4 regions of the Streptomyces sp. NPDC013457 genome follow, and region 3 is predicted to be linked to each of the others. Evidence: riboswitches for the same ligand, from Rfam matches in the RefSeq annotation. Region 3 holds a riboswitch; each other region holds the start of a gene.

Region 1 (4,662 bases), on a different contig from region 3:
GCCGCCGTCGACGAGGAGCTGGCCCGGTTCGCCGCCGAGGGCCCGACGCCCGAGGAGATGGAGCGCGCGCAGGCCCAGTTGGAGCGCGAGTGGCTGGACCGGCTCGGCACGGTCGCGGGCCGCGCCGACGAACTCTGCCGCTACGCGGTCCTGTTCGGCGACCCGCAGCTCGCCCTGACCGCCGTCAACCGGGTCCTCGACGTCACCGCCGAGGAGGTGCGGGCCGCCGCCGCGGCCCGGCTGCGCCCGGACAACCGCGCGGTGCTGGTCTACGAGCCGCTCGGCACCGAACAGAACGACGCCGAGCCGGCCGACAGCGACGAGGAAGAGGGAGCGGACCAGTGACCGACGCCGCCGCGTCTTTGACGAACATGACGTTCCACCCGCAGCCGGAGCCGGGCACCGCCCGGCCCTGGGCCTTCCCGGCCCCGGACCGCGGAGCGCTGGACAACGGCCTGACGGTGCTGCGCTGCCACCGCCCCGGCCAGCAGGTCGTCGCCGTCGAGATCTTCCTCGACGCACCGCTGGAGGCCGAGCCCGCCGGCCTCGACGGTGTCGCCACGATCATGGCCCGCGCCCTCTCCGAGGGCACGGACCAGCACACCGCCGAGGAGTTCGCCGCCGAGCTGGAGCGCTGCGGCGCCACGCTCGACGCGCACGCCGACCACCCGGGTGTACGGGTCTCCCTGGAGGTCCCCGTCTCCCGGCTGCCCAAGGCGCTCGGGCTGCTCTCCGAGGCCCTGATCGCGCCGGCGTTCCTCGAGACCGAGGTCGAGCGCCTGGTGCGCAACCGGCTCGACGAGATCCCGCACGAGGCGGCCAACCCGGCCCGCCGGGCGGCCAAGCAGCTCTCCAAGGAGCTCTTCCCGGCCGACTCGCGCATGTCCCGGCCGCGCCAGGGCACCGAGGAGACGGTGGAGCCGATCGACGCCGCCGCCGTCCGTGCCTTCTTCGACGCGCACGTCCGGCCGTCCACGGCCACGGCCGTCGTCGTCGGCGACCTGACCGACGTGGACCTGGACAAGGTGCTCGCCGAGTCGCTCGGCGCCTGGACGGGCAACACCGCCGAGCCCCGCCCGGTCCCGCCGATCACGGCCGACGACACCGGCCGTGTGGTCATCGTCGACCGCCCGGGTGCCGTCCAGACCCAGCTGCTGATCGGCCGTGTCGGCGCCGACCGGCACGACCGCGTCTGGCCGGCCCAGGTACTCGGCACGTACTGCCTCGGTGGCACGCTCACCTCCCGCCTGGACCGTGTCCTGCGCGAGGAGAAGGGCTACACCTACGGTGTCCGTGCCTTCGGCCAGGTGCTGCGCTCCGACGGCAAGGGCAACGGCGCCTCGATGCTCGCCATCAGCGGCTCCGTCGACACCCCCAACACCGGTCCGGCACTTGACGACCTGTGGAAGGTGCTGCGCACTCTCGCCGCGGAAGGCCTGACGGACGCCGAGCGCGATGTGGCCGTGCAGAACCTGGTGGGTGTGGCGCCGCTCAAGTACGAGACCGCCGCCTCGGTCGCCGCGACCCTCGCCGACCAGGTCGAGCAGCACCTTCCGGACGATTTCCAGGCGCAGTTGTACGCGCGTCTCGCCGAGACCGGCACGGTGGAGGCGACGGCGGCGGTCGTCAACGCCTTCCCCGTGGACCGTCTCGTCACCGTGCTCGTGGGTGACGCGTCGGAGATCGAGGAGCCCGTACGCGCCCTCGGCATCGGCGAAGTGACCGTCGTCACCGGCTGATCGAGTCGCCGCGCCGCCGCGTCCGGCGGCACCGGAGGGCCCCGACGTCACGGTACGCCGGGGTCCTCCTCTTTGTCCGTATTGCTGCGGAGGGTGACTGTATGCCCTGTGGCATGTCTTACAAACAGCCGTGTCTGTTTGGTGATTGAAAGACGGTCCGCTTAGCGTCGGTCCGGCTGTTCGCCAGTTGCACCCGCCGCACCCGCGGCACCGGACAGTCATCGCCGAGTCCCCGTCAGGCGCGAGCCTGGGGAGCCGGGGACCCACACGAAGTCCCTGGGGTGAATCGGACGCCTTCGCACCCGTGCGGAGGGGCCCGTAGGAGACCTTCCTGCTCCGAACCCGTCAGCTAACCCGGTAGGCGAGAAGGAAGGAAAGGAACAGCCCCTACATGGCGTTCACCCGTGCCACCGGGAAGCATCGTGGTCCGAGTCGTCTGTCGCGCCGCACCGCCGGCATCGCCGGCGTCGCGACCCTCGCCACCACCGGCGTCATCGGAACCCTCGCCTCCCCGGCACTCGCCGTCGACGCGGACGCTGCCCCCTCGGTCGAGGACACCGGGCTGACCCAGATCATCGCCGCCGACTCGCTCGCCGACACCATCGACGCCCAGGCCGCCGCCCAGGAGCGCGAGGCCGCCGAGGCCGAGGCGAAGCGCCAGGCGGAGGCCCGTGCCAGGGCCGAGGCGAAGCGCAAGGCCGAGGCCCGCGCCAAGGAGATCCGCGAGGCCAAGGAGCGCGCCGCCCGTGAGGCCGAGCGCAAGCGCCTGAACTCCTTCCAGCTCCCCGTGGCCGGCTCGTACGTCAGCACCGGCTACAAGACCGGCGGTGCGCTCTGGTCCTCCGGCAGCCACTCCGGCGTCGACTTCCACGCCGCCTCCGGCACCAAGGTCGTCTCCGTCGGCTCCGGCACCGTCGTCGAGGCGGGCTGGGGCGGTGCGTACGGGAACAACGTCGTCATCCGGATGAACGACGGCACGTACACCCAGTACGGTCACCTCTCGGCCATCAGTGTCGGGGTCGGTCAGTCCGTCACCCCGGGCCAGCAGATAGGCATCTCCGGCTCGACCGGCAACTCCACGGGGCCGCACCTCCACTTCGAGGCCCGCACCACCGCCGAGTACGGCTCCGACATCAACCCGATCGCGTACCTCCGCGCGCGCGGTGTGAACGTCTGACCGGTCGAGGTCTTTCCCGGCTTCTCAGAAAAGCCCCGGCTCGTACCGAGCCGGGGCTTTTCGCTGACCGAAAACATATCCATGGATCCTTGAGAGCCGTCGGAAACAAAGCCCTGCTGCAATAGAGTCGCCGGAGAACCGGTTTCGCGCGGATCAAGGCGGAGGTCGAACATGCGCATTCCCGCGCACTCTGTATGCACGGCGATCCGGGACGACATCGTCACCGGGGTCTTCGAGCGCGGCAGCCGGCTGACGGAGGAGCAGCTCGCCCGCCGTTACGGAGTCTCCCGCGTCCCCGTCCGGGAGGCGCTGCGCACCCTGGAGTCCGAGGGCTTCGTGATCACCCGCCGCCACGCGGGCGCCCAGGTCGCCGAGCCCACCGAGCAGGAGGCGGCGGACCTGCTGGACGTACGGTCCCTGCTGGAGCCGCTGGGGGCCGCGCGCGCCGCGCAGCGCCGCACCGAGGCGCACCTCAAGGTGCTGCGGGGCCTGGTCAGGCTGGGGCAGGAGCGGGCCAGGCGGGGTCAGGCGGAGGACCTGCGCCCGCTCGGCGGCTGGTTCCACGAGACGCTGGCCCAGGCCTCGGGCAGCCCGGCGCTCAGCGCCCTGCTCACCCAGCTGCGGCACAAGATCGACTGGATGTACGCCATCGAGCTCCCGTCCCAGCCGGCCGAGGCGTGGGCCGAGCACGGGGCGATCGTGGACGCGGTGGCGCGCGGCGACGCGGAGCGGGCCCGGGTGCTGACCGCGACGCACACCGAGCGGTCACTGGTGCTGCACCGGCTGAAGGGCCCGGAGCACGGGCGCGTGAGGGTTTCGCAACATGTCGTAAACACCGCGAGCGTCCGGAATTAACGAGCGAGCCGTATACAAAGAGCACTGAATTTCGCGGGCCGGTTCTTTCCTGCCCGGAATGGTGCTCGTCCGGATCGGCGTCCGCCTGGATTGACGTCCGCCCGGAATGGCGCTCGGGAATGCGCAGTGCGCGACGCGCCGTGCACAATTCGCTGTCCGTGATGCGCCGCCGGGAATGTGCCCGCGGAATCGGGGGGACGAAAAAGCCGCGCCGCCGGTGTTCCGGCGTGCGCGGCTTCTTCGGAGATCGGGTCAGACGGTCTCGGGAAGCTCCTCGAGCCCCTCGGCAACCAGCTTCGCCAGGCGGTCGAGCGCGACCTCGGCGCCCTCGGCGTCCGAAGCGAGAACGATCTCCTCGCCGCCCTGCGCGCCCAGACCGAGCACCGCGAGCATCGACGCGGCGTTGACCGGGTTGCCGTCGGCCTTCGCGATCGTCACGGGGACGCCGGAGGCCGTGGCGGCACGGACGAAGATGGAGGCGGGGCGGGCGTGCAGGCCCTCGGCCCAGCCGACGTTGACGCGGCGCTCAGCCATGGTGTTGCCCTTCAAGTCTCAAGCGGGTTGTCTAGACCAGTCTCTCACGGGCCGCGGGGTGGTCGTGGCCGACCTCCGGCCCCCGCGCGAGGGCCGATCGGTCCTCCTTACCTTGCATGGCGCACAGGTGCCGCGCGACCGGTGCCCGTGTCGGACCCCGGCCGTAGGCTTGCCCCATGCAGAGCGCGTCGGAACAGCCGGGCCGGCCGGGGGAGCCGGTACAGGCAGTGCAGTCGCCACAGGCGGCGGAGGCGACACAGCCGGAGCACGCCTATCCCGACCACTGGGAAGCGGACGTGGTCCTCCGCGACGGCGGCACGGCGCGCATCAGGCCCATCACGGCCGACGACGCCGAAC
Region 2 (4,662 bases), on a different contig from region 3:
ACCCGCTGCCCCAGGACAACGCCCTGCCCGCACAGGAGACCGGCACCCGACCGGCGCGCGCCGTGCCGTACCAGGTCAACGGAAACCTCGACCGGTTCGAGTTCGGGGCGGCGGGCAAGATCCTCGCCTGGTTCTCGATGACGAACCAGGGCGCGGAGGCGAAGCGGGCCGCCCACTTCACGATCCACCCGCACCAGCACCGGGACACCGCGGCCTGGCAGTACACCGTGGACCCGGGCGCGACCGCCACGGACTACTTCAACATCGGACTCGGGTCCGGGTCGGGCAAGTACGACATCTCGATGATGGGCCCCAACCGCTTCCTGCGGCGCTTCATCGGGGACGCGTCCAAGGCCGGCAAGGCGATCGAGGTGGCGGCGCGGTTCGCGACCGAGCCGGGCACCGGGAAGACGGCGCTCTACCTCAGGATGACCAACACCTCGGCCGGTCCCGTGGCCTTCACGATCCGCTCGAACGCCTACCGCACGGACGGGCCGTGGACGTACACGGTCCCGGCCGGCTCATCGCGCGAGGACTTCTTCAACGCGGTGGCGTACAGCAACGGCTGGTACGACTTCACGATCACGGCCGACGTCGACGGCACCTGGTCACGCCGCTACACCGGCCACATCGAGACCGGCACAGCCAGCGTCACGGGCTGACGTACACCACCACTTCCGACAAAAAGGGACACAAGGGCAATTTCATGCCCTTGTGTCCCTTTTCTTGACTGGGTCGAAAATGCCCGTATGACCGTTTTGGGGTCACGGGTGACGTGAATCACGCGATGAGGACGCAACCTATGCGGAGGGGCATCTTCCCCTTACGCCGCACGGCAGTTCGGCGCGGCCGTGATCACTTGGAACGCATTTCTGAATTTCCTGTTCATTTCGCATCCATGCCCCACCTTGTTCCGTCCGACATTCCTCGCCTACGGTCACCTCGACCCGGACGGATCGCCGAATCCTGCCACCGTCCGAAAAGACCAGCCATTCACCCGTCGGCAGGAGCGGGGGACCCAGTTTTTTCGCCGTCCCGGATTTCCGGACCGGCTTGGGGTGTAGCCGCACGCGTGCGGCCGGGCAGCTCCAGCCCGAACCCGACAGCTCACCCCGCAGGCGCCGGAGAGGAATCCTGCATGTCCGCTCACGGTAAGCACCGGCGCCCCAAGCGACGTCCCCTCAGCCGAGGTATCGCCCTCGCAAGCACGGGTGGAGCCGCGCTGGCTCTCCCCCTCGTGGCCACGGCCACCGCGCACGCGGCGCCGAACACGGCACCCGCGGCCGCGCCCCTCGAGAAGACCGTCTTCAGCAGCCCGGCGAAGATCGCCGAATCGATTCCCACCGCCGGGAATTCCGCTGCCAAGATCTATACCGTCGTCCGTGGCGACTCCCTTTCCGTGATCGCGCACGAACAGGGTGTGCGGGGCGGCTGGAAGGCGCTGTACAAGGCGAATCGCAAGGCCGTCGGTGACAATCCGTCACTTATTCGTCCGGGGCTGGAACTCACGCTGAGCGGGAAGCCCGCGGCCGCGACGAAGCAGCAGAAGGCCCCGGCCCGTACGACGAGCACGGACCGCGCCGACCGCTCGCAGCAGCGCAGTGCCGCTCCCGGCGCCGCATCGGCCAAGACCGTGACCAAGGCCGCCCCGGCCAAGGCCGCGCCGGTCGCCGCCAAGAGCTACACCAACGACCTCGACGGCTGGATCCGCGAGTCGCTCGACGTCCTGCAGAAGTACGGCATCCCCGGTTCGTACGAGGGGATCCACCGCAACGTCATGCGTGAGTCCTCGGGCAACCCCCAGGCCATCAACCTCTGGGACTCCAACGCCGTCAAGGGCACCCCGTCCAAGGGGCTCCTGCAGGTGATCGAGCCGACCTTCCTGGCGTACCACGTGCCCGGTACGTCCATGGACCTGTTCGACCCGGTCGCCAACATCACCGCGGCCTGCAACTACGCCGCGGACCGCTACGGCTCCATCGACAACGTCAACGGACCGTACTGACGGACGCCCTAGAAGTGGTCGGCGAACCAGCCCGAGGCCAGTCGGCCGACCTCTTCCAGCGTGCCGGGCTCCTCGAAGAGGTGCCCGGCACCGGCGACGACCACGAGCCGGTTCTCGCAGGTGAGCCGCGCCTGGGCCGACTCGTTCAGCTCCTGCACGAGCGGGTCGCGGCCCCCCACGATCAGCAGCGTCGGAGCGCGCACCTGCGCGAGGCGCGCTCCGGCGAGGTCCGGGCGCCCGCCGCGCGAGACGACGGCGGCCACGTCGGAGAGCGGGTCCGCCGCGGCCCAGAGCGCGGCCGCGGCGCCGGTGCTGGCGCCGAAGTAGCCGATCCGCAGGCCGTCGAGGCCCGGCCGCCCCACCAGCCAGTGCGCGGCCCGGGCGAGCCGGCCGGCCAGCAGCTCCGTGTCGAAGACGTTGCCGCGGTCGTCGGCCTCCTCCTCGGTGAGCAGGTCGAACAGCAGCGTGCCGAGACCGGCACGGTTCAGGCTCTCCGCGACGGCCCGGTTGCGCGGGCTGTGCCGACTGCTGCCGCTGCCGTGGGCGAACAGCACGATCCCCGGGGCTCCGTCGGGCACCACCAGGCGGCCCGCGAGCCGCACCTCGCCGGCCGGGACGCGCACCTCCGGATCCCGGGCGTCCGCCCCGCGCCCGGAGTGGTGGCGCTCCAGACAGGCGACGACGTCCTCGTCCGGGGTCTGTGAGAAGTCCTCGTAGAACTGGCCGATCGCGTAGAAGAACGCCGGTTCGTGGACGCTGACGGTCTCGTCCGCCTCCCGGCCGATCCGTTCGGGCCAGTCGCTCGGCGCGACCGGCACCGCGAGGACGATCCGCGCGGCCCCCTGGGCGCGGACGACCCGGCAGGCGGCGACCGCCGTTGCGCCCGTCGCCAGTCCGTCGTCGACGACCACGGCCGTGCGGCCGTCGAGCCGGGCCGGCGGGCGGTCGCCCCGGTAGCGCCGGGCCCGCTGTGCGAGGACCGCGCGCTCGCGTGACTCGACGGCCGCCAGATCGCCGCCGGAGACACGGGTGTCCGCCAGGACATGGTCGTTGAGGACCCGGACGCCGCCCTCGCCGATGGCTCCCATGGCGAGCTCCGGCTGGAACGGCACCCCCAGTTTGCGTACGAGACAGACGTCCAGGGGCGCGCCGAGGGCGTCGGCGACCTGTTCGGCGACCGGCACCCCACCGCGCGGAAGCCCCAGGACCACGACATCGTGGCCCTTGAGATGCTCCAGGCGTGCGGCGAGCTGCCGTCCTGCGTCGGTGCGATCGGTGAAGTACATCCCGCTCGTCTCCCTGGTCGGAGCGTGTGCGCGGGCGGGTGCGTGCCGCCGCCCGTCAGGCGGGGCGTGCGACGAGAGTCCCGTCCTCGTCGAGGTCGACCCGCGTTCCGTAGGGCCGGCTGGTACGGCCCAGTACGTCGTGGAGCCAGCGCGCGTCGCGGCGGGGGGCGTGCTCCAGCCGCAGGCGGCGGGCCCGCAGGGGAATCATGCGTACCTCCTGGAGTCGGCCGTCCTCGGGTCTCAGCGCGACGAGGTAGAGGAGACGCAGATCGTCGCGGTACTGCTCGTAGCCCGTGATGCCCTCGTAGTCGTTGATCAGGTCGCCGCAGCCGTGGAGGACCGGCTTGCCCCGGTGGACCTCCAGGGGGCGGGGGTGGTGCGAGGAGTGGCCGTGCACGACGTCCACACCCGCTTCGACCAGCTCGTGCGCGTAGTCGACGTCGGCACGGGAGAGCGCGTACCCCCAGTTCGAACCCCAGTGGATCGAGACCATGACGATGTCGCCGGGGCGCCTGGTGTCCCGGATCCGGGTGAGGAGGCCGGTGGCGGCGGGGTGGCCGGGCCCCGAGGCGAAGTGGACGCCGCCGCGCCGCGCGGTCGCTGCCCAGTCCCGCGGAATGCCACTGGAGGCCATTCCCAGGGCGTACGCGACGAACCGTCCTCCCCCGGGTAGGGGGACGACCACGGGCCGTGTCGCCTCCTCGGCGTCCTCGCCCGCTCCCACCGTGGCCACGCCGTGCTTCGCGAGGGCGTCGAGGGTGTCGTTCAGGCCTTGGTGGCCGTGGTCCAGGACGTGGTTGTTGGCGAGGACGCAGACGTCGGGGCGGGCGGCGGTCAGGCTCGGCAGGTTCTCGGGGTGCATGCGGTAGTGGACCGCCTTGCCGGGCGTGAACTCGTCGCTCGTGGTGACCGCGGTCTCCAGATTCGTGACACGGACGTCGGGCGCCTCGGCGTCCAGGACGTCGAGCGCGACGCCCCAGGGGTAGGTGTAGTCCACGCGGTGCGGGATGGGCCCGTTGACCTCCTCGGCGAGCGCCACGTAAGACCGTGCATCATGCACATACCGCTCGTGGAGCGCCGGGTCGCCGGAGTGGGGAAGGATCTGGTCCACTCCGCGGCCGAGCATCACGTCGCCGCAGAGGAAGAGTCGGACCAGGTCACCGCCCATACACCCAGGGTAGACGCGGCGACGCGGGCGGGCCCGCGTCGCCGCGCTGCTGAGGAGCGGGCGATGGCGGCTCGTGCGGACGGACACGGGCCAATGGCCCGTGTTCTCCCAGCCGCGCGAGCCGGCCCGGATCCTCCTCGACGGCGCGGTGGCGCCGGCGTGACGCGGTCTAGAAGTTGCCGTAGTTGACCTGCCAGGTCGGC
Region 3 (4,662 bases):
GACCTCACCCGTTTCGACTGCCAGCCGCTGCCCGGGCTGCTCGCCGAGAAGCTGCTCGCCCACAGCCCGCACCTCGACCGCGTCTTCTTCGGCAACAGCGGTACGGAGGCGGTGGAGACCGCCCTGAAGTTCGCCCGGTACGCCACCGGCAAGCCCAGGATCGTCTACTGCTCCCACGCCTTCCACGGCCTGACCACCGGCTCCCTCTCGGTCAACGGCGAGAAGGGCTTCCGGGACGGCTTCGCCCCGCTGCTGCCCGACACCGCGATCGGGCTCGGCGACCTGGACGCCCTGGAGCGCGAACTGCGCAAGGGCGACGTCGCCGGGTTCGTCGTCGAGCCCATCCAGGGCAAGGGGGTGCACGAGGCCCCGCCCGGCTTCCTGCGCGCCGCGCAGGAGCTGCTCCACCGGCACGGGGCCGTACTCATCGCCGACGAGGTGCAGACCGGTCTCGGCAGGACCGGGGACTTCTACGCGTACCAGCACGAGGACGGCGTCGAACCTGATCTGCTCTGCGTCGCCAAGGCGCTCTCCGGCGGGTACGTGCCGGTCGGCGCGACGCTCGGCAAGGACTGGATCTTCAAGAAGGTCTACTCGTCCATGGACCGCGTCCTCGTCCACTCCGCCAGTTTCGGATCGAACGCGCAGGCCATGGCCGCCGGGCTCGCCGTGCTCTCGGTCATGGAGAACGAGGGGACGGTGGCGCACGCACGCAGGATCGGCGAGCTGCTCTCCACCCGCCTCAAGGAGCTCGTGCCCCGCTACGAGCTGCTGCACGAGATCCGAGGGCGTGGCCTGATGATCGGGATCGAGTTCGGGCGGCCCTCCTCGCTGGGCCTGCGCAGCCGGTGGACGATGCTGCAGGCCGCCCGGAAGGGTCTCTTCGCGCAGATGGTCGTCGTGCCGCTGCTCCAGCGCCACCGGATCCTGACCCAGGTGTCGGGGGACCATCTGGAGGTGATCAAGCTCATTCCGCCGCTGATCATCGACGAGGCGGACGTGGACCGCTTCGTGACCGCGTTCACGGCCGTGATGGACGACGCCCACGGAGCCGGCGGACTGATGTGGGACTTCGGAAGGACGCTGGTCAAGCAGGCGGTCGCGCAACGCTGACCGTCGGGCCCTCCGGGGGTTTTGCCTCTGAGGCAAGAAACTTGCCTCAGAGGAAAGTTCCTGGCGGAATGGAGGCATGGCACACCTCCACGCGGAGCAGTCCGCGGACCCCGCCGCACCGGACGCGTCCGACTCCCTGCCGGACGCGCCGCATGTCGCGCCGCAGCTCCGCGCCCTGCGCAGACGCCGCGGGCTGACCCTGGAGGTCGCCGCCCAGCGGGCCGGGCTCTCCCCGGCCCATCTCTCCCGGCTCGAGACGGGGCACCGCCAGCCTTCGCTCCCGATGCTCCTCGCCCTCGCCCGTATCTACGGTACGACGGTCTCCGAGCTCCTGGGCGAGGTTCCGCCCGAGCGTGATCCGATCGTCCGGGCGGACCGGTCCGAGCCCGTCGAGGCGGACGGCTGGACCTACCGCCAGGCCGGCGGGCCGGGCCGCGCCCTGCAGGCGCTCCGCGTCCACGTCCCGTACGCCACCAAGGCCGACATCGTGCGCGTCCACCCCGGCGAGGAGTGGCTCCACGTCCTCGACGGGCAGGTGCGTCTCGCCCTCGGTGACGCCGTGTACGTCCTGGATCCCGGGGACAGCGCCCACTTCGACTCGCTCACCCCGCACCGGATCGGCGCCGTCGGCCGCGGCGGGGCCGAGCTGCTCTTCGTCCACACGCTCATGCAGAGCCCCGCCGCCGAGCTGTGCCTCGGCGACGGAGCCCCGCATCTGCGCTGAACTCCGGAAAGGGGTCGATATGTCCGAGAAGTCCGCGCCGGTCACCGGCGAGGAGCGCGAGGCCGGCAAGTTCCCCAAGGGGCTGGTGCTCCGGCTCTTCGCCTATCTGGTGGCCGGGCACCTGTTCGCCGGCTTCCTCTATCTGCTCTTCATGCTCGGCGGGCAGAACCGGTAGCGGGCGGGCCGGGGGTCCGGGTCACACCGCGACGACGAGACGCTCGCGCAGCCGCGCCCGCGTCTCCGGGGCGAGCTTCAGGCCGTCCGTGAGGTAGCCCTCGACCGTCCCCCAGGTCTGCGTCATCGTCTCGAACGCGGCCCGCAGGTACGCGACCCGCGCGTCGAAGAGCGGGCTGAGCAGCTCCATCACTTCGGGTGCCATGGCGTCCGCGGAGGTGGAGCTGCGCTGCACCTTGTAGCGGCGGTGCGGGTCGTTCGACTTCACGTAGTCCGCCTCGATCGCCTCGCGCTCCACGCCCACCGCGAGCAGAGAGATGGCGATGGAGAGGCCGGCGCGGTCCTTGCCTGCCGCGCAGTGCATCAGCGCCGGGACGCTGTCCTCGGCCATGGCGTGCAGGATGCCGCTGTGCTCCGCGGTCCGCTCGACAATCATCTTCCGGTACGAATCGGACATTCGCGCCGCCGCCTTACCGTCGCCGAGGATGCCCCGGAGCTGCTCCAGCCCGCCGCTCCTGACCAGCCTCCAGAACTCCTTGCCGTCGGCCGGGTCGTTGAGCGGTATGTTCACGTTCCGCACGCCGGGCAGTTCGACGTCCGGACCCTCGATCTTGCGGTCGGCCGCATTGCGGAAGTCGAAGATCGTGTGCAGCCCGAGGGTGGAGAGGAACGCGGCGTCCTCCTCGGTGGCGTGCGCCAGGTGGCCGCTGCGGAAGAGGCGGCCGAACCGCACCGAACCGCCGTCCACGGTCGGCAGTCCGCCCACGTCCCTGAAGTTGCGCACCCCGGTGAGCTCGGGTTCGGTCGACGGGGCCTGGGGCAGCTGCTGCGTCACGAGTGCTCCTGAAGTTCGGCGGATCGGGATCGACTGCTGATCGACTCCTGGACCAATCATCCCGGGCGGTCGGGCCTGCGCCTACCCCCGGGGTATGGGAATGGGTGTTCTGTCCGAATTGGGCCCTTAGGTATAACGCGCCCTGGTTGCAGGGGAGATGGGATTCGGTGCGTGAGCAGCGTCATAGAGGTGACGGACCGTGCCTGATCGTCTTGCGCAATCCCCGTACCGGAAAAGGAGATCGAGGTGACGTCCTCCACGGAGGGTGACCGGAATTCGGCGCGAAATTCCCGCCCGTGATTGCGAACGAAAAGAGGCGGCTTGTTCGCCCCGACCCGCTCGTCTAGCGTCACGCTCAATCCGGTCGGACCCGCCGAATCCTGCCACCGCCCGGAATCCGCACCCACCCACGTACGGCAGGAGCGGGGGACCCAGGTAGTACGCCGTTCCGGTCGTTCCGGACGGCTCGGGGTGAAGCCGCGTGAAACGCGGCCGGACATCTCCAGTTCGAACCCGACAGCTCACCTCGCAGGCGACGGAGAGGAATTCGCCATGCCCGCAAAGGGTAAGCACCGCCGTCCCAAGGCCAACCCGCTCACGCGTGGATTCGTCGCCGCCGGTACGGGTGGCGCCGTCGTCGCCCTGCCCCTGCTCGGTGCGACCGGAGCCCACGCCGCCGACAAGGCCGCCCCGTCCGTGACGTCCCACCAGGCCGTCGCCTCCGTCGCCGCGACCCCCGCCAAGGCCCCGGCCGCCGGGAAGACCGCCAAGCCGAAGACGTACTCCGTCGTCCGTGGCGACTACCTGTCGAAGATCGCCGCCGAGCACCACCTCGCGGGCGGCTGGAAGAAGCTCTACGCGGACAACCGCCAGGTCGTCGGCGAGGACCCGTCGCTGATCCTTCCCGGCATGAAGCTCACCCTCGGTGCCAAGTCCACCGCCAAGGCCGCTCCGAAGGCGGCCCCCAAGGCCGCTCCGAAGGCGGAGAAGTCCTCCTCCGACACGCGCGCCTCCCGCTCCGCCGAGCGTGACCCGGCCGGCACCGCCGCCCCGGCGTCCGCCCCCGCGCAGGCCTCGTCCTCCGGCTGGGTCGCCCCCGTCGGCGGCGGCATCTCCACCCCGTACCGCGCCTCCGGCGCCATGTGGTCCTCCGGCTACCACACCGGTGTCGACTTCATCGCCTCGTCCGGCACCTCGGTCAAGGCCGTCGGCGCGGGCACCGTCTACTCCGCGGGCAACAGCGGCTCGTACGGCAACGAGGTCGTCATCCAGCACGCCGACGGCACGTTCTCGCAGTATGCCCACCTGTCCTCCCTGAACGTCTCCGCCGGCCAGACCGTCACCGGCGGCCAGGAGATCGGTCTCTCCGGCTCGACCGGCAACTCCACCGGTCCGCACCTGCACTTCGAGATCCGTACCGGCCCGAGCTACGGCTCGGACATCGACCCGCTGGCCTACCTGCGCTCGCACGGCGTCAGCATCTGACACACCGGCAGCACCCGCGGCGGCCCGGCACTCACCAGTGCCGGGCCCCCGCGTGTATTCCGGCTTGGTGGAATCTTGACCGGTGGCGTATCTCACCCGGCGTCAACCTCTCCTTACGGTCGCGTAGGTCACACCCACAAGGGAAAGATGTGGTCCCGTGGCAGACGATTCGAGATCAAGAGACACGCACGTATTCGGGTCGTACGCGGCGATCGGTGACAGCTTCACCGAGGGCGTGGGGGACCCCGGGCCCGACGGGAGGTACGTCGGCTGGGCGGACCGCTTCGCGGTGCTCCTCGCCGACCGGCTGCCGGTGCACGACGCGTTCCGT
Region 4 (4,662 bases), on a different contig from region 3:
CCGGCCGGCGAGCGGCTGATGCGCGGGCTCGGCTCCTCCATCCACCCCGGCAACGTCGACCACGCCGCTTTCGACGAGATCCACTGGGTCGGCCCGGCGGACGCGGTCCGCACCGCCCGGCGCCTGGCCTCGCGTCAGTTCGCCACGGGCGGCTGGAGCGTGGGCGCGGTCGCGCTCGTCGCCGGGTGGCTGGCCCGCACCCGGCCGCGCGGCACGAGGATCGCGGCCGTCTTCCCGGACGGGCCGCAGCGGTACTTCGACACGGTCTTCAGCGACGAGTACTGCGCGGCCCACGGGCTGCTCGACGCGCCGCCGCGCGAGGAGCCGGCGGTGTACGAGGCCGGTGCCCGGGTCGACGTCTGGACGCGCCGGGTCCTGGAGCGGGTCCGATGAGCGCCCAGGTCGCGGCCCCCGCCAAGGGCGGGATCTGGCGGCGGAGCCGTACCTTCGAACCGGCGGTACGGCTGCTCTTCCTCAACCAGCTGACCATCAACCTCGGCTTCTACATGCTGATGCCGTACCTCGCCGCCCATCTCGCGGACGGGCTGGGGATGGCGGCCTGGGCCGTGGGACTCGTCCTCGGTGTCCGGAACCTCTCCCAGCAGGGCATGTTCCTGGCCGGCGGGGCGCTCGCCGACCGCCTCGGGTTCAAGCCGCTGATCGTCGCGGGCTGCGCGCTGCGGACGGCGGGGTTCGGGGCGCTCGCGTTCGCCCAGTCGCTGCCGGTGCTGATCGTCGCCTCGGTGGCGACGGGCCTGGCGGGGGCGCTGTTCAACCCGGCCGTGCGGGCGTACCTCGCGGCGGAGGCGGGGGAGCGGCGCGTGGAGGCGTTCGCCCTCTTCAACACGTACTACCAGGCGGGCATCCTGCTCGGGCCGCTCGTGGGGGTGGCGCTGACGGGGGTGTCGTTCCGGCTGACGTGCGTGGTGGCGGCGGTGCTGTTCGCCGTGCTGACACTGGTGCAGCTGCGGCACCTGCCCGTCCGCGGGAAGGCGGCGGCGGAGACGGGAACCGCCGAGGGGGAGGCGGCGGCCGAGGAGCGGGGTCAGTTCCGCACGGTGCTGACCAACCGCACCTTCTGGCTCTTCTCACTGGCGATGACCGGCTCGTACGTCCTGTCCTTCCAGGTCTATCTGGCGCTGCCGCTCGCGGCGGACGGCACGGCGGCGACGACCGCGCTCTTCGTCGTCTCCGCGCTCGTGGCGCTCGCCGGTCAGCTGCGGATCACGGCCTGGTGCGGGCGGCGGCTGAGCCGTGAGCGGTGTCTGGTCCTCGGCCTGGTGCTGATGGGGGCCGCGTTCCTGCTGCCGCCCTTCGTGCCCGGGCTCGGGGGCCTGCTGCTGTGCGCGGCGGTGCTCGCGGCGGCGAACGCGGTGCTGTACCCGTACGAGATGGACACGGTCGTCGCGCTCTCGGGCGGACGGTGGGTGGCCACGCACTACGGGCTCTACAACACCGTCTGCGGGGTCGGGATCACGCTCGGGAACCTGGGGACGGGCGCACTGCTCGACGTGACCGGGTGGTCGCTGACGCCCTGGCTGGTGCTGTGCGGGGTCGGGCTGGCGTGCGCGGGCGCGGTGGGGGCGCTCGGACGGGGCGGGCGGCTGGGCGCGGGCGCGGGGGTGGGGAGTTGAGGTAACCCACTTGGGCGAGCGGAGCTCGCCGCACGGCGCGGCGCCCGGCACCCTGGGGAGGGCGCGGTACCGTCCGTCGCCGTGTACGGACCGGGCAGGAGACCACAGGTGGGGCAGGGGCAGGGGAACGGGACCGACGGAAAAGGGACCGGCCGCGGGCAGGGAACCGGGAACGGAACCGCGCACGGGAAAGGGACCGGACACGGGACGGGAGGCGGGAACGGGACGGGAGGCGGGAACGGACACGGGAACGGGAACGCGAGCGGGAACGGGAACGGGCGGCCTGGGCTGCGGGCCGAGCGGACCCGCCGGTTCCTCCGCGCACTGCCCCCGCTGCTGATCCTCGGCGGTGTCGTCTTCGACCTCTCCACCCCGCCCGCCTATACGGCCGCGCCGATGTTCTCGGCCGCGCCGCTGCTCGCCGCCCCGTTCTTCTCCATGCTCACGACGCTGCTCACGGGCATCACCGCGGTCATCGCCAGCATCGGGCTGCACATCTACAACGGCACCGCCGGCGAGGTCCCCTCCCTCACGGAGACGCTGACCGTCGTCACCGTCTCCGCCCTCGCCCTGCTGGTGAACCGGGTCGTGCTGCGCAGCGGTGAGCGGCTGGCCTCGGCGCGCGTGATCGCGGAGACCGCGCAGAAGGCCGTCCTGCCGACGCCCGCCGACCGGATCGGCGGGCTCCAGGTCGCCGCCCGGTACGAGGCGGCGCAGGCGGACGCGTTCATCGGCGGCGACCTCTTCGCCGTCCAGGACACGCCGTACGGGGTACGGCTCGTGGTCGGTGACGTCCGGGGCAAGGGGCTCGACGCCGTCGAGGCGGTCGCCGTCGTGATCGGGGCCTTCCGGGAGGCGGCCGAGCAGGAGGCCACCCTGGAAGGGGTCGCCCAGCGGCTGGAGCGGGCGCTGGCCCGGGAGGGCACGCGCCGGTCCAGCCTCGACGCCTTCGAGGGGTTCACCACCGCCGTCCTCGCCGAGATCCCGCGTGGCGACGGGCGCGTACGGATGGTGAACCGCGGCCACCCCGAGCCGCTGCTGCTGTACGCGGACGGCGGCCTGGCCCACCTCGAACCGACGGAGCCCGCGCTGCCGCTCGGCATGGGCGAACTGGCCGCCTGGCCGGACCGGGCCGACGAGGCCCCCTATCCGCCGGGTGCCACGCTGCTCCTCTACACCGACGGGCTCTCCGAGGCGCGCGACGCCTCGGGGGCCTTCTATGATCCGGCCGAGCGGCTGGCCGGGCGGATCTTCCCGGGGCCGGACGAGCTGCTCGACGCGCTGGTCGACGACGTCCGCCGGTACACGGGCGGCGGCTCCACGGACGACATGGCGCTGCTCGCGGTGAGCCGTCCCGCGGCGGGACAGCCGGAGCGGCGCAGGACGATGCCCGTGGTGCCGTGACCATCCGTAGTGGCGAGGTACCACTGCGATAACAATTGACGAACCGTCAGTTCACGGGGTCCGGCAATGGTCCGTACTGAAGCGGGATCAAATCGGTCTGTACCAGCTTAATCTCGCTAATGATCAACGGGAACAGCTTGGAATCCGGCCCTCGTGTCTATTAACGTTCGATAACGCAGCGCGGTCGTCCCAGCCGTCGCCAGAGACGGCACCGTGCGCACGCGCCGAATCCTGAAAGGGAACCGGGGAACCACTACTTGGGGTGAATCGGGCACCGTCGCACCCGTGCGACACCGTCCGTAGGAGACCTTCCTGCTCCGAACCCGTCAGCTAACCCGGTAGGCGAGAAGGAAGGAAAGGAGTACGCCTCCGTGGCGTCCAACACCCCTGCTCCCGAGGGTCTTTCTGACGGGTTCAACGCGTTCGGCGCCCCGGGCGCCGCCGGGACGGACGACGACACGACCACGTGGGGGGAGTGGAACCCCACCGAGGACTCCCTTCGCCAGCAGGCCCGTTCGGGCGGCCGTCACCGTGTCGTGAAGCAGCGCTCCGGCTTCGCCCGCTCCTCCACCGTCCTCGGCGTCGGTGTCATCGCGGCCGTCGGCGCGGGTGGCATGGCGACCGCCAAGGACAGGCCGCCGGTCTCGATATCCCTCCCCGACCTCAACCTGCCGGACGCCTCCGAGCTGCCCGGTGTCGGCGAGCTCATCTCGGGCGAGGACGGCACGGACTCCGGGACGAACAACCCGCAGCCGCTCACGGCCACCCTCGCCCTCCCGGCCGACAGCGCCGAGAAGGCCGCCGGCTCGCCCGCCGCCTCGACGGCGGACGCCGGTGAGGCGCTGCGCGCCCGCATCATGCAGCAGGCCGAGCAGCAGCAGGCCTCCGCCGACGCCGACAAGAAGGCCGCGGCGGAGAAGGCGGCGGCCGAGAAGGCGGCGGCCGAGGCGGCGGCGAAGGCCGACGCGGCGGAGAAGGCCGCGGCGGAGGAGAAGCGGAAGGCCGAGGCGGCCGCCGCCGCGAAGGCCGAGGCGGAGCGGCTGGCCAAGCTCGCCGCGAGCTACGCGCTGCCCACGTCGTCGTACACCCTCACCTCCACGTACGGCCAGTCCGGCTCCATGTGGTCCTCCGGCTACCACACCGGTCTCGACTTCGCGGCGCCCACCGGTACCCCGGTCAAGGCGGTGCACGGCGGCACGATCAAGTCGGCGGGCTGGTCCGGCTCGTACGGCTACCGGATCGTCCTGGAGCTGGAGGACGGTACGGAGGTCTGGTACGCGCACCTGTCCTCGATGACGGTCAGCGCCGGCCAGACCGTGGGCACCGGCGACACCATCGGCCGCGTCGGCGCGACCGGCAACGTGACCGGCCCGCACCTGCACCTGGAGGTCCACACCCCGGGCGGCGCGGGCGTCGACCCGGCGGCCTGGCTGGCGGGCAAGGGCATCTCCGTCTGACCCCGGACGTCCCCACGGCTCCGGCGGTCCTGGCGACGTCCCCCCGACGCCAGGGCTGCCGGGACCCCCGGGCCCCCCGGGCCCCTGGCCCCCCGGCCCCCCGGGCCCCTGGCCCCCCGGGCCCCTGGCCCCCCGGGCCCCTGGCCCCCCGGCCCCGGGCCCCCTGG

Evidence for each region. A riboswitch is a leader RNA that binds a small molecule or an ion and turns the genes downstream of it on or off. The one in region 3 is predicted to bind cyclic di-AMP.
Region 1: linked by a shared signal. The riboswitch ahead of ACF1G2_RS29220 (M23 family metallopeptidase) and the one ahead of ACF1G2_RS03875 (peptidoglycan DD-metalloendopeptidase family protein) in region 3 are both predicted to bind cyclic di-AMP.
Region 2: linked by a shared signal. The riboswitch ahead of ACF1G2_RS18090 (transglycosylase SLT domain-containing protein) and the one ahead of ACF1G2_RS03875 (peptidoglycan DD-metalloendopeptidase family protein) in region 3 are both predicted to bind cyclic di-AMP.
Region 4: linked by a shared signal. The riboswitch ahead of ACF1G2_RS21805 (M23 family metallopeptidase) and the one ahead of ACF1G2_RS03875 (peptidoglycan DD-metalloendopeptidase family protein) in region 3 are both predicted to bind cyclic di-AMP.

The regions. Positions count from the first base shown of each region.
Region 1 is NZ_JBICBL010000012.1:120,363-125,024, forward strand. It holds gene ACF1G2_RS29210 (M16 family metallopeptidase) at 1-345, shown strand, start outside; gene ACF1G2_RS29215 (M16 family metallopeptidase) at 372-1,739, shown strand; cyclic di-AMP (ydaO/yuaA leader) riboswitch at 1,952-2,118, shown strand; gene ACF1G2_RS29220 (M23 family metallopeptidase) at 2,131-2,916, shown strand; gene ACF1G2_RS29225 (GntR family transcriptional regulator) at 3,088-3,771, shown strand; gene ACF1G2_RS29230 (HPr family phosphocarrier protein) at 4,024-4,305, opposite strand; gene ACF1G2_RS29235 (GNAT family N-acetyltransferase) at 4,482-4,662, shown strand, end outside.
Region 2 is NZ_JBICBL010000006.1:174,859-179,520, forward strand. It holds gene ACF1G2_RS18085 (phosphocholine-specific phospholipase C) at 1-662, shown strand, start outside; cyclic di-AMP (ydaO/yuaA leader) riboswitch at 948-1,134, shown strand; gene ACF1G2_RS18090 (transglycosylase SLT domain-containing protein) at 1,139-2,005, shown strand; gene ACF1G2_RS18095 (phosphoribosyltransferase family protein) at 2,014-3,291, opposite strand; gene ACF1G2_RS18100 (CapA family protein) at 3,347-4,459, opposite strand; gene ACF1G2_RS18105 (AAA family ATPase) at 4,629-4,662, opposite strand, start outside.
Region 3 is NZ_JBICBL010000001.1:870,764-875,425, reverse strand. It holds gene ACF1G2_RS03895 (aspartate aminotransferase family protein) at 1-1,113, shown strand, start outside; gene ACF1G2_RS03890 (helix-turn-helix domain-containing protein) at 1,190-1,837, shown strand; gene ACF1G2_RS03885 (DUF6126 family protein) at 1,857-2,012, shown strand; gene ACF1G2_RS03880 (tyrosine-protein phosphatase) at 2,034-2,846, opposite strand; cyclic di-AMP (ydaO/yuaA leader) riboswitch at 3,208-3,394, shown strand; gene ACF1G2_RS03875 (peptidoglycan DD-metalloendopeptidase family protein) at 3,399-4,331, shown strand; gene ACF1G2_RS03870 (SGNH/GDSL hydrolase family protein) at 4,489-4,662, shown strand, end outside.
Region 4 is NZ_JBICBL010000008.1:20,546-25,207, reverse strand. It holds gene ACF1G2_RS21820 (PLP-dependent cysteine synthase family protein) at 1-393, shown strand, start outside; gene ACF1G2_RS21815 (MFS transporter) at 390-1,634, shown strand; gene ACF1G2_RS21810 (PP2C family protein-serine/threonine phosphatase) at 1,923-3,038, shown strand; cyclic di-AMP (ydaO/yuaA leader) riboswitch at 3,251-3,398, shown strand; gene ACF1G2_RS21805 (M23 family metallopeptidase) at 3,410-4,495, shown strand.